DNA from 3 places in the Chryseobacterium sp. IT-36CA2 genome. Region 3 is predicted to be linked to each of the others. Evidence: riboswitches for the same ligand, from Rfam matches in the RefSeq annotation. Region 3 holds a riboswitch; each other region holds the start of a gene.
The links. Region 3 has a riboswitch for cobalamin ahead of prpB (methylisocitrate lyase). Riboswitches for the same ligand answer to the same signal wherever they lie in the genome.

Region 1: it holds a riboswitch for cobalamin, as region 3 does, so the genes downstream of both, metE (5-methyltetrahydropteroyltriglutamate--homocysteine S-methyltransferase) here and prpB (methylisocitrate lyase) in region 3, are expected to answer to the same signal.
Region 2: it holds a riboswitch for cobalamin, as region 3 does, so the genes downstream of both, ACM6F9_RS05480 (acyl-CoA thioesterase) here and prpB (methylisocitrate lyase) in region 3, are expected to answer to the same signal.

Annotation. Positions count from the first base shown of each region.
Region 1 covers NZ_CATKPG010000022.1:399,928-404,505, reverse strand. The annotation lists gene ACM6F9_RS16590 (hypothetical protein) at 1-521, opposite strand, end outside; gene metE (5-methyltetrahydropteroyltriglutamate--homocysteine S-methyltransferase) at 732-3,035, opposite strand; cobalamin riboswitch at 3,210-3,396, opposite strand; gene ACM6F9_RS16580 (Lrp/AsnC family transcriptional regulator) at 3,592-4,053, shown strand; gene ACM6F9_RS16575 (hypothetical protein) at 4,140-4,578, opposite strand, start outside.
Region 2 covers NZ_CATKPG010000011.1:1,032,544-1,037,121, forward strand. The annotation lists gene ACM6F9_RS05470 (XAC2610-related protein) at 42-743, shown strand; gene ACM6F9_RS05475 (HD domain-containing protein) at 745-1,341, shown strand; gene ACM6F9_RS05480 (acyl-CoA thioesterase) at 1,393-1,776, opposite strand; cobalamin riboswitch at 1,893-2,073, opposite strand; gene ACM6F9_RS05485 (hypothetical protein) at 2,108-2,908, opposite strand; gene ACM6F9_RS05490 (hypothetical protein) at 3,212-3,907, shown strand; gene ACM6F9_RS05495 (endonuclease MutS2) at 4,004-4,578, opposite strand, start outside.
Region 3 covers NZ_CATKPG010000023.1:429,449-434,026, reverse strand. The annotation lists gene prpC (2-methylcitrate synthase) at 1-779, opposite strand, end outside; gene prpB (methylisocitrate lyase) at 766-1,674, opposite strand; cobalamin riboswitch at 2,119-2,312, opposite strand; gene ACM6F9_RS18905 (hypothetical protein) at 2,562-3,128, shown strand; tRNA gene ACM6F9_RS18900 (tRNA-Arg) at 3,226-3,299, opposite strand; tRNA gene ACM6F9_RS18895 (tRNA-Pro) at 3,332-3,406, opposite strand; tRNA gene ACM6F9_RS18890 (tRNA-Ser) at 3,421-3,505, opposite strand; gene ACM6F9_RS18885 (N-acetylmuramoyl-L-alanine amidase) at 3,641-4,578, shown strand, end outside.

The DNA.
Region 1 (4,578 bases), on a different contig from region 3:
TTCAGAAAATGTCCGATAAGATCATATCGGTTTTTAAGCGGAATCACATCAAGATTAACCAATTTTTTTTTGGATTTTCCGTTTTCATCTTTTTCATGAACATACAGATTTTTCCTGAAATCACTGTATTTTCCGTTGGAAGCAGATTCAGAAAACATATCTTTTGTATAAGGGTTTCCACTCTTTACCAAATCATAATATTTGATTGCTGACAGCACTTTTTCATTCCTGTTGAGAAAAAGAATTCCCTGGTGATTGATGAGGAGACCACTGATCTTCTCATCCTTATTTCTGGTCATTTCATACGCCAGCCAACCCGCCAGTGAACCCGCAATAAGAAAGAGCAAAAAGAAAATCATATCAGAAGCAGTGTCTGTAAAAGGATCTGAAAGAGCATCAATAAAAAATCCCAGTAAAACAACCGCAATCGTTCCAAAAAGAATAACAATACTCCATCGTAATCTGGATATGTATTCCGGGCTATAGGTTTCTGCTCTCATTTCAGAAAATGATTCTTTCATTGGTTAAATATATAGTTCGTTGGTTATCAGTTTTCAAAGTATTATAAAGACTTTCTTTCTGTCAGAATGAGTCTTCTGTCAAAAATATACTATATAAATGAATGGTGAAAGCTTTATTTCATCAATGTTTTCAGGGATTATTACAATAAATCGTGCCATGAAAATCATGGCACGATCCGAGTGATTGTATCTAATTATTTCTAAAGTTTTCTAAAGTGCGTATTCTACAGAGGCTTCTTTAGCAGCAGCTACCATTGCTATTAAAGCTTTTTCTGTTTCGTCCCAATGTCTGGTTTTCAGTCCGCAGTCCGGATTTACCCAAAGCTGGTTCGCAGGAATTACATTCTGAGCCTTTCTCAACAACTCGATCATTTCTTCTTTTGACGGAACTCTTGGTGAATGAATATCGTATACTCCAGGACCAATTTCATTTGGATATTTGAAATCTGCAAAAGCATTCAGTAATTCCATCTGAGAGCGTGAGCATTCTATGGTAATCACGTCTGCATCCATATCGGCGATATTTTCAATAATATCATTGAATTCCGAGTAACACATATGGGTATGGATTTGGGTAGCATCCTCTACTCCACTTGCTGAAATTCTAAAGGCTTCCACGGCCCATTTCAGATAATTCTGCCAGTCTGTTTTTCTTAAAGGAAGTCCCTCTCTGATAGCAGGTTCGTCAATCTGAATAATCCTGATCCCAGCTTTTTCCAGATCCACGACTTCATCACGGATCGCCAAAGCAATCTGCTTACACGTTTCGGAACGAGGCTGATCATCACGTACAAAAGACCATTGTAAAATCGTAACCGGACCTGTCAGCATTCCTTTTACCCATTTTTCAGTCTGGGATTGTGCATATTGAGACCAATAAACCGTCATAGGAGTCGGGCGGGAAACATCACCAAAGATCACAGGAGGTTTTACACAACGGCTTCCATAGCTTTGTACCCATCCGTTTTTAGTGAAAACAAATCCTTCCAGCTGTTCTCCGAAGTATTCTACCATGTCATTACGCTCAAATTCCCCGTGAACCAATACATCAATTCCGATGTCTTCCTGCCAACGGATTGTTCTCTGAGTTTCCTCTTTCAGTAAAGTATCATATTGTTCTGCGGTAAGCTCTCCTTTTTTGAATTGTGCTCTCCAGCTTCTTACCTCTGTTGTCTGCGGGAATGATCCAATGGTTGTGGTTGGGAATAAAGGAAGCTGCAATACTTCCTGCTGTTCTTCTTTACGAATTTTGAAGGTATTTATTCTCTGAGCATCTTTTTCGGTAACAGCATTGGCTCTTTGCTTCACCTGATCATTATGAATAAGAGAAGAGGTTCTTCTGCTTTCAATTGATTTTTTATTTTCTTCGAATGCTTCAAGAATCTGTTCATTTTCTGTTCCTGCTGCCAGTTCCTTAAGGGTAACCACTTCCGCCACTTTTTGTTTGGCAAAAGCCAGCCAGTTTTTGATTTCAGGATTAAGACTGGTTTCAAAATCCAGATCACACGGTGAATGAAGCAATGAACATGATGGTGCGATGAAAATTCTTTCAGATCCTAATTTCTCAACTGCTTTTCTGATGAAAGACAGCGATTTTTCATAATTATTTTTCCAGATATTTCTGCCGTCAATTACCCCTAATGAAAGACTTAAGCTTTCCGGAATAACATTCAGTATATCATCCAGCTGTTCAGGATTTCTTACCAGATCAATATGTAGTGTGTTCACCGGAAGTGAAACAGCAAGCGATGCATTATCCTTTAATCCGTCAAAATAAGTGGCAACAATAAATTTCAGTTTCGGGAAACGTTTTCTTATTTCAGTATATACAGAAAGATAAATTTCTTTTGCTTTTTCAGTTAAATCCAATGCCAGAAAAGGTTCATCAAACTGAATCCATTCAGCACCCTGATCCTGAAGCTTGGTTAAAATTTCTGTGTATACTGGAAGAAGATTTCCGGCAAGATCTAACTTATCAAATCCTTCTTCTTTTTCCTTTCCTAAAAGAAGATAAGAAACCAATCCGATAATGACAGGTTTTGCATTGATTCCAGCTTGTTTTGCCCCAGCAAATTCATTGAAAATTTTGTCTGAGCTTAATTTAAACTGCTGGTTTTTATAAAATTCCGGAACGATGTAATGATAATTGGTATCAAACCATTTGGTCATTTCCATTGCTGTGATATCCAATCCATCTTTCTGATATCCTCTTGCCATGGCAAAATAAAGATCCAGTTCAGAATTGTTCTTCTTAAGCACAACTTCATGATAGCGTGTAGGGATTGCTCCAACCACAAGGCTCATATCTAATACCTGATCATAATATGAAAAATCATTACACGGAATAAGGTCTATTCCGGCTTCTTTCTGAATATTCCAGTTTTGGTTACAGATATTTCTTCCGGTATTCAGAAGTTCTTCCAGAAGGATTTTACCTGACCAATACTGCTCGCAGGCTTTTTTGAGTTCTCTTTTGCTACCAATACGCGGATAGCCCAGAATGTGAGTTTGCATTTTTTAAAACTTTTTAATTAAACTTATTGGAAAAGTCCTTTAAAATGCTTCTTCATGTTTTTGCGGAAGAAATTTCAGGAAAGTAGTGACATAGCAGGCAATGTATTTCCACTCGATAGAAAATACATATCTGATATATCATCTGTATGACCCAAAAGCTTCAGACCGCGAAAGCATTGTCAATTCAGTAAAGGCAGGTCTCCTGACTTGTAACAGTTTCCGTCATCCTTCCCGCTTTTGGCAGTGGATATACAAGGACAGAAACTTTTGGTGTGTTACTTACAGTTGCGCGACAGCTCGTGATTCTCACACGATTCCCTATTAATCTACCTTAAGTAAAACCTTTCCTGTTTGATGAAGTATCTATAAAGAACTGTACTTTTACCTTTAACAACTGTCATCAGTAAAAGTTTTTAATTTTGTGTAAAATTAGCAATACAGAATAAAAGCACAATCAATAAGAAATAATTAAGCAAATTAAACTTTTAAAAATTCAAATAAAAGCATATAATTCTTTACATTTGACTGTTTTAATCATTTAAAAGAATAATATTCTGTGGAACAACTCGATAATAAGGATTTACAGCTGCTCAGGCTGCTCCAGAAAAATGCCAAATTGACCGTTAAAGAACTGGCAAAGGAAGTGAACCTCTCTACTTCACCTGTTTTTGAAAGGGTGAAAAGGCTGGAACAAGATGGTTTTGTTAAAAGATATGCTGCAGTTCTTGATGCTGAAAAACTGAACCGGGGATTTACTGTTTTCTGTCAGATCAAATTGAAAATTCACGACAGATCTGTGGGTTATGATTTTGTAAAAGAAATTTTAGAAATTGAAGAAGTGGCTGAGTGCTATAATATTTCCGGAGATTTTGACTTCCTGCTGAAAGTTCAGGTAAGAGATATGAAACATTACCAGGATTTTGTATTTAATAAACTGGGATCCGTAGATTCCATCGGAAGTACTCATAGTACTTTTGTCATGGCTGAAGTGAAAAACAATCATGGATTAACGATATAGATTTCTCTTATAATCCAACCACTCTATACATAAAAAAATCCGTCATTATTTGACGGATTTTTTATTATTTTGAAATTTTCCAGCGATTAATTGGCTGCCGGATCAATAAGTACTGTTGTTAAACCCAATGATTTCAACAGGTTTTTGTTGTCAAAAAGTAACGTTGCATAATGTTTTCCTTTCTTAAAAACCAGTTTTGAACCTCCTGGAAATTCACTGTCTGCTCCCAGCTTCTGTGTTTTTGCATGGTATTTACTGAATCTGTTTTTACTATCCTGCAATGTACTTTTATTCAGAATAAGACCAAAAGGAAGTCCTTCTACCACTAAAGATTTATTATCTGAAGTAGTGAAAAACATCTCATTAACAGTATTATCTTTTTCCAGACTGCAATATAGTTCTAAACCGGTCTTCATGGGCCATTTTGCATACTTTTCCTCATTGGCATCTTCATAAAAAACGGTTTTTATGTTCAATGCTTTTGATATTTTATCAGTAGTCTGCGGGAAGACAAATTCTGAATTT
Region 2 (4,578 bases), on a different contig from region 3:
TTTTTGTTAGGAAAAAAACACCTAAATCATTTACTATTACCATGAATTTATTCAATAAGAATAAGCATTTACCGGCTTTTGTTTTACTGAGTTCTGTATGTTTCGGACAATATCAGTTTGAGGTTAAAAATGCATCGAAGAGTTATGATGCAGTTATTCAAGTGGAGAATTGCTATGATGGGCAATGCAACGGAAGAGGAACCGTAGATTTGTTTGATCATAGAAATACAAAGGTACAGACTTTTGTGTCTGACAATCTGGTGCTGAACCTGAATCAGGATGAAAAGCCAGTGCAGGGGAAAATATTCCAGTTAAAGAAAGAAAACGGTCCTGTGGTCATTGATGACTTTAATTTTGATGGAACAGAGGATATCGCAATAAGGAATGGGAATATGGGGAATTATAGTTCCTCTTCTTATGACGTATATGTTTTTAACAGCACAAAAATGGCTTTTGTGAAGAGCAAAGAGCTTACTGAGCTTGCTTCCGATTCCTTTGATATTTTTGAGGTAGATGCCAAACGGAAACGCCTCATTGCCTACGGGAAATCCGGTTGCTGTGATCTTTTTACAACAGAATATGCCGTGATTCCGAATAAAGGACTTGATAAAGTCTTTGAAAAAGAAGAAGATATGACTGTTGAAGACCTCGTAAAAGTAACCACCAAAGAAAAAATCAATAATAAATGGATTACCAAAACAAAAGTATATCCTTCAGATCAATATAACAGAAATAAGAAGTAAGATGAAAATTCAGAAAGAGATCGATTTTATCCTGGCAGTAGATGCGCTTAAAAATGTCCAGAGAAGAAATTATAATGCAGATGACTCCCGAAGAGAGAACACAGCGGAACATTCCTGGCAGATTATTATTTTGGCTCAGATTCTTTATCCGTATGCTAAAAATCGTGAAGATATTAATTTGTTAAGAGTGATAAGAATGCTTTCCATTCATGATCTGGTGGAGATCGAAGCCGGAGATACTTTCATTTTTGACGAAAAAGCAATGGTAGGAAAGTTTGAAAGAGAAAAGGCGTCTGCTCAAAAGATCTTTGGAATACTGGATGAACCTTTGCGTACAGAATTTTTTAATCTATGGCTTGAGTTTGAAGATGAGAAAACACCGGATGCTGTTTTTGCGTGTGGAATTGACAGAATAATGCCATTTATCTTAAATTCCCATACTTCAGGAAAAAGCTGGACGGAAGCAGGAGTGACAGAAAAGCAAATCCGGAATATGCTTGAAAATGCGATAAGCAGAGCATCGGATGAAATGGGAGAGGCTTTTGATGTATTGCTGAACAGAAGTCTGGAAACAGAAAAAGTGATCAAATCACTTTAATGAACATACAATAAGATTCGGGCGGCCTTTGGCCGCCCGAATCTTTATTATTTATAGTATCTGGATTGGTTTCTTGAATTCGTCAATCGCTACAAAAGTAAAATCACCTACAATGGCTTTTTCTCTTTCGTAGGAATACATTTGCTCAGTGTAGATCTCTACATTTACTTTCATACTGGTTTTTCCTACGTAGGAAACTTTCCCGATGAGCTCAACAATAGTTCCGGCAGGAATAGGTTTTTTGAAATCGATCTTATCACTGCTTACTGTTACCACTCTTTTTCTTGCGAATCGGGTAGCAGTAATAAAAGCTACTTCGTCCATCAGCTGCATAGCCGTACCACCAAAAAGGGTATCGTAATGATTGGTTGTGTTAGGGAAAACCGCTTTAAAGATACTGGTTTCGGATGCTTTAATTCTTTCTTCTGTAGTCATATATCATTATTAATTAAAGCGAAATGAGAACGATATTAAAACAACAGAACAATGACAGGAACCAAGAGAATTCCTGAAACAATCCATCAGATCAATACAACTTCAAATCGCGAAAGTTACTTGTTTAAGAAAAAGGCAGGTCTCCTGACTTGTAACATCTTTAATCTCCTTCCCATGCCTCGCACAGTGGATCTTTGATAAAGATTACAGTTACTTACAGTTGCGCGACAGTCCGTGATTTTCACACGGTTCCCTTTTAATCTGCAATGATGCAGAACCAATTTCTATGATGAATAAGCGTTAAAACTTTTCGGGGGCAAAAATAATGAATTTATTCCGGATTATGGTAAATAATCTGGCTGATTACTCTTCCTTTCTTGATGGTCCAAAGGGTAGTATACCTATTTTCTCCTGAACCATTGATCATGTAAAGGAAAATATTGTCATTATCCAGAGAGGTTACTCCAATGTTCTCAAAATCCATTGTAGGCTGGAACATATTTTTGATGGCTTCTCTTACAAAGACAGATCCTCTTCCGGGTTGCTGCACTCTGATGGATTTGATCTCGGTCATACCTTCGGGAAGGTCATTTCCAATTCCCCATGGTTTTACTTTATCAATGGTAAGAAGTTTTCCTTCTGCATCTTTTTCTTTTTTACGGTATCCTGCATTGGAAGGGTAAATATCAATGACTACTTTGCTTCTTTGAGCAGTAGGAACTTTAGGATCAGAATTATCTGTGAAAATAAGTGATTTTCCGTTTTTAGACTTGGAAGGAGTATAAGCCGGAAGCTGATCAATATAGGCAATACGTTCTTTATTGACCATTCCTTCTTTATCAAGAGTTTCATAACGTACAAAAGGTTTGTCATCATCCTGTTTTTCCGGATATTTGATCCAGATCCATTCTGTTTCTCCGGGAGCAGGTTTTACATAAACAAATACATCACCTTTACGCATACGGATCTTGTCTACAATTTTTCTGTAGTTGTCCTTATGAACACGTACATTGGCATATCCCTCTTCCGCTTTTACAACTCCGAAAGGAACTTTATTCTGGCCTTTTACAAAGACTATGGATAAAATACTGAAAGCGGATAAATAGAATGCTTTGTTTATGAAAGTCATCATGAAAATTTTTTGATCCCCAAATATATAAATTAAATGCGTTGTGCATTAAACATTGCAGATCTTTTTGGATTATTTATAGTTTATAAAATAAACTTAATTAACAAAGGATGATCATGTCGTATTAGTTTTTTATTAATACCATATAATTATGGAATGCTAGATTCTAATGTTAATTCATTTTTAGTATTGTTTCAATCAATTGACGATTTATTTAAGATATAGATTTTGTTCTATCCTTATTTTTCTTTCTTTTTTCTTTTTAAGCTTAATTTTGCACAATATAATTAACACAATACAATTCGGATGAAAATAATTAAATTACTTTTCTCAGGTATTTTACTAATCCCTGGAATTTTATTATCCCAAGTAGGGATCAAAACTCCAACGCCGCAAAAAACATTCCATGTCAATGGAGCATTGCAGGTTGTTAATGAATTAAATGTAGGTGGAGATGCAGCTACAGCCGGAAGCGCTGGGACAGAAGGCCAGATACTTACTTCCAGCGGCCCGGGAAAACCTCCTGTATGGTCTAATGGTAATAATGGGAGCACTGTTGTTGGGTATAGTGCCCTTTTAAGTGGAAAGGAGGTTACTGTATCTGCAAATAATATTCTTAAAGATTTGGATATGAGCCTTGGTACGGGGACTTTAGTGAACTGGAGATCAGGTAATACATTAGTTGTTCCGGCTGGGATGGGCGGTGACTATTTGCTTACTTATACATCTGCTCTTAAAGTTGATGGAACTATACCGTCATCCTATTTTTTTGGGACATATGTATATGTAGGGGATGATCTTCAGGGTCCTGCATCGTTTACTTCAATTGGGGCATTGGCAAGCGGAAGCTTAAATAATCATGAATTTACATTAACCTCTTCTAAAATTCTTACCTTAAAGGTTGGAGATGTAATCAAACTGAAAGGTTTACTTTATAATTACAGTGGATCATCAGCTCAAACTTTTAGGTTGGCCAGATTATCATTAGAAAAAATAAATTAATATTTCTGTTAAAGAAAAGTGTCCTCAAAATTTAATAATTCCCCTAAAAATAGTTAATCGTTTTTAGGGGAATTTATATATTATACTACAACTTTTTTATATTCTTTCCAATTCTTCTGCGTCAATCGTAGTCTTGAAGGTTCCGTAATTGACAATTACCTTATTCCGGGAGATCTTTTCGATGGTTCCTACACTGGTACTGCCGGTAATACGAACACGCTGTCCAACTTTCATCCAGACAGCACGGTCGGTTTTACGTTTTTCTTCCAGTCTTTCATTAGTTTCAGCAATTTTTTCAATCACTTCTTCCTTTTTCAGCTGCTGAGTGATTTTTCTCTTCACAACCTGCAGGCGTTTCGTTTCATCTTTATCACTGCCTAATTTTCTGAATTTCTCCTGCTCAAGAAGCTTTACAAAATCTTTTACAACATCCTTTCTGGATTTTCCTTTGGTATAGCTGTCGATGAATGCCTCAATCTTATTTCCAAACTGAAGTTTACGGTGTTCCTCTTCATACAGTTTCTGAAAATTGAATAGTTTCTGCTGAAGCTGATCATTTAGTTTCTGAAGGTTATCACGTTTATCTTCTACAGACTCTTTTCTTTCGGCAAGGTCAGATTTTAATTTTTCAACTTCATATTTCTCCTGCTGCAGTTTTACAATTGTTTTAT
Region 3 (4,578 bases):
TTAGCAATACGTTTTCTAATGTCCTCTTCTGCTTCATCAGGCGAATTGTAACGGCTTTGTATTTCAAAAGCCACTTCATTGGCTCCTCCATGTTTTGGACCTCTCAAAGCACCGATAGCTCCTGTGATGCAGGAATAAAAGTCTGATGAGGTTCCGGCAATAACACGCGCGGTGAACGTAGAAGCATTAAACTCATGTTCAGCATACAGATTAAGGGATATTTCCATTGCTTTTACCCATGAATCGGGTGCTTTTTTACCATGTAAAAGACGAAGGAAATGCCCGCCGATAGTATCATCATCCGTTTCTACGTTGATTTCTTTGCCATTATGCGTATAGTGATACCAGTATAAAAGCCCGGAACTGAATGATGCCAGTAATTTGTCTGCAATATCTCTTGCCCCAGCCACATTGTGATCGTCTTTTTCAGGCTGGATACTTCCAATTGCTGAAACCATAGAACGCATAACATCCATTGGATGCGCCGCTGCCGGAATACTTTTTAAAATATTTCTTACAGAGTGGGGAAGTCCTCTCAGGGATTTTAATTTTGCTTTATAATTTTTTAATTGAGCTTCAGTAGGCAGCTGACCATAGATAAGCAGGTAAGCTACTTCTTCGAATTGTGCTCTCTCTGCAAGATCCAAAATATCATAACCTCTGTAATGAAGATCATTTCCACTTTTTCCTACACTGCAAAGAGCGGTATTACCTGCTGTTACTCCGGAAAGAGCTACACTTTTTTTAGGTTTAAATGTTGGTTCGCTATTCGTTGACATGAGTATTTTGTTTAAAAAGGTTATCTAATTTTTGTTCATAATCGTGGTATCCAATACTTTGATAGAGTTCTTCTCTTGTCTGCATTGTATCCAGCACATTAGCTTGCGTCCCGTCTTTACGGATATGCTGGTATACATTCTGTGCTGCTTTATTGGCTGCTCTGAAGGCAGAAAGAGGGTAGAGGACGAGCCCTACGCCAGCATTTTTTAATTCTTCTACAGTGTACATTTTGATCATCCCAAATTCTGTGATATTAGCCAGTACAGGGATCCCAGTAGCATCAACAAATTTTTGATAAAAGCTTAAATCAGGCACGGCTTCGGCAAAAATGAAATCTGCACCAGCTTCTTTATAAGCAATGGCTCTTTCTAATGTTTTTTCCAGACCTTCATTCGCAAAAGCATCTGTTCTTGCTCCAATCACAAAATTTTCATCGGTGCGGGCATCTGCAGCGGCTTTAAGTCGGTCTACCATCTCTTCTTTGCTTACGATTTCTTTGCCGGGACGGTGTCCGCAGCGTTTTGCACCCACCTGATCTTCAATGTGAATGGCTGCTGCTCCTGCTTTAATTAATGATTTTATAGTTCGGGCAACATTAAAGGCAGAAGGCCCAAATCCTGTATCAATATCTACCAAAAGGGGTAGATCACAAATATTAGTAATACGCTGAACATCGATGAGTACATCATCCAGAGTAGTGATTCCTAAATCAGGAATTCCTAAAGACCCTGCAGCAACACCTCCTCCTGAAAGATAAATAGCATTAAAACCAGCCTGCTGCGCCAATAATGCATGGTTTGCATTGATGGCTCCTACAATCTGGAGGGGATTTTCTTTTTCCATGGCCTCCCGGAATTTTAAGCCGGGGGACTTCCAGTTTTCATTTTTGATCATTTTAATATGTATTGTTGAGTTGAAATTTGTTTGTTAGTGAAGAAACAGAAAATCTGTTAAGACTTAGCTTTTGAGTAAAAAAGAAAAGGAGGTAAATGAATTGAGAAAGCATACAGTCGTGCAGATGTTGAGAATTTTGAAAAATTCTGATTGTCCGGGTCTGTAAAATAAACCTGTTGTGACTCCACGAATAATTAAGATTGCTTTGGTACACCATCACTTTTTACATTGATTAAATTCAATAAAAAGTTCTCTGTAAACTTCGCGGTGCTTTATGAAAAAAGAAAAATTACGGAAAGGGGGATACGAATGAGCTAAAAAATCATGAGAAGCACCTAATGTACACTCATATTCATCTCAAAAAAATAACACAGTTTGATAAAAAAGTTATCGCACTATATCCATATCGCATCATACCTGACTGTAAGCTTCAAATCGCGAAAGCATCGTCAATACGAAATAGGCAGGTCTCCTGACTTGTAACGGTTTTTATCATCCTTCCCGTATGAAAGATATACAGTGGATATCAATGGATAAAAACTTTTTGTTTGTTACTTACAGTTGCGCGACAGTTCGTGATTTGCACACGATTCCCTTTTAATACACAGCTAAGTGTAACCAGTTTCGGTTGATAAAGAAGGTTTTAAGAACTCCTTGGTGGTAAATATAAGTATTTTATAATAACGGAAAAGATATTTTATGTAATCAATAGTTTTTTTTAATGTAATCTATTGAAAATGCGTAAGTTGTGATGTGTATTTTAGAAGAGAAAGGGATGAATTGTGTTGTTAAATTAATATAAAAGATAACCGGAAAATTAAAGATAGTTAATAAATTTACTGTTCTTCTTTCATTTTATAAATTTTATTAATCATATATAATTGATCATGGTAGACATTGTAGAATTTAAACAAAACTTGGGTTTGAGTGACATTCCGGTAGAGCTGGAAAAACTGATCTATTTCCAGAATACTGTTTCCTCGTTTGAAAACTATTCACAAGGTTTTGGTGTTTTAATCGATAGTAAGTCTGGATTGAAAAGCTGGAGTGATGACGAAAATTTTTTGAATAGCATGCTGCCTTTTGCTCAGGCCAATGGTTCCGGTTCATTCTATGCCATCTGGAATAATGGAACGGATCAGCCTTTACATAAAATGCCTGTTGTAGTTTTTGGAGATGAAGGAGGTGTTCATATTGTTGCTGAAAATATTGTACAGCTTTTACATTTACTCACTTTTGACACTGAAATTTCAGTAGATTTCGATGAGGCTTATTTTTATAAAGAGGAAGACGATTATGAAGAGAGTGAAGATTTAAACAAATACTTGACGTGGATGAAAGGAGATTATGGTTTAAATCAAATTGAAGAACCTGACTTACTGATTAAAAATGCTCAGGCTCAATATAAAGAAAGTTTTGATCAATGGTTTGGGCAATACTTTACAGATAATTAATCTTGTATTAATAGTTTCTCTGTTTAAGATTTTTATTTTTGATCAATGAAAACCATGAAAAACAAAAAAGACTTACTAAAAATAGTAAGTCTTTAAGTGAGCGCGAAAGGATTCGAACCTTTGACCGTCTGCTTAGAAGGCAGATGCTCTATCCAGCTGAGCTACGCACCCATTGAGTAGTTTTGAGAAAACTACTAAAACAGTCGGGGCGGCAGGATTCGAACCTGCGACCTCCTGGTCCCAAACCAGGCGCGATGACCGGACTACGCTACGCCCCGAGTATATAAATGAGCGGAGGGTAAGGGATTCGAACCCTTGCGACACTTTCGCGTCGACAGTTTAGCAAACTGCTCCATTAACCACTCTGGCAACCCTCCTTTTTGTTTATTTTTTAATGATCGTTGTTCCGTTATTGCGAGTGCAAATATAGAATAGATTTCTTTATTTACCAAATAAAATTCAAGAAAATTTTGTGTATTTTTGAGGTAATAAATCATCCAAAAACCAAACTGATGCGTAAGACATTATATATCATCGGATTAAGCACATTCGTTTTTTCCTGTACTTCCCAACAAAATGTAAAAAAAAATATTTACAAACCGAAAACCCCGGTAACACAGGCTAAACCGACCGTTCAACCAACAACTCCGGTGGCTCCAAAACCAAAAGTAGTATCTGATCATGGAGTAGACTTTTTTACTACTAATATAGCAGACCCTACAAAAAATGATAATACGGCAAGTTATGGTTCTATTGTATCTGCAAAACCAGCCGGATATAAAGTAGTGAAGACTTATTTCCCTGCTGTTGCCCAAAATTTCAGACAGCGTTATCTTATATTACATTATACAGCTATTCCGGACGATAAATCAATTACTGTTCTTACCCAGCAGGCGGTGAGTGCCCATTATCTTGTAAATAATACTGGAGATAATGAGATCTATCAATTGGTGGACGAAAATAAACGTGCCTACCACGCAGGAGTAAGCGCCTGGAGAAATGATAAGAATCTTAATGATAATTCTATCGGTATTGAAATTGTAAATATGGGTTATACCACAGATGCCACGGGTAAAAGAACATTTGCTCCTTTTAGTGATGATCAGGTGAAAAAAGTAGCCGCTTTGGTTAAAGATATTGTGACAAGATATCAGATTCAGGCTACCAATGTCTTGGCTCACTCAGATATTGCTCCTACAAGAAAGCAGGATCCGGGACCTATGTTCCCATGGAAAAAGCTTTATGACGAATATCAGGTTGGAATGTGGTATGATGAAACTGCTAAGCAAACGTATCTTGAACCGGCACAAGCTGACATTACTGCAAGATACAATGATGCGAGTTTTATCTTCCTTATACAGACAGGATTGCAGAAATTCGGATATGCATTAGACTTGAGCGGAAAATGGGATGATGCTACCAAGAAAACAATCGAAGCATTTCAGTACCA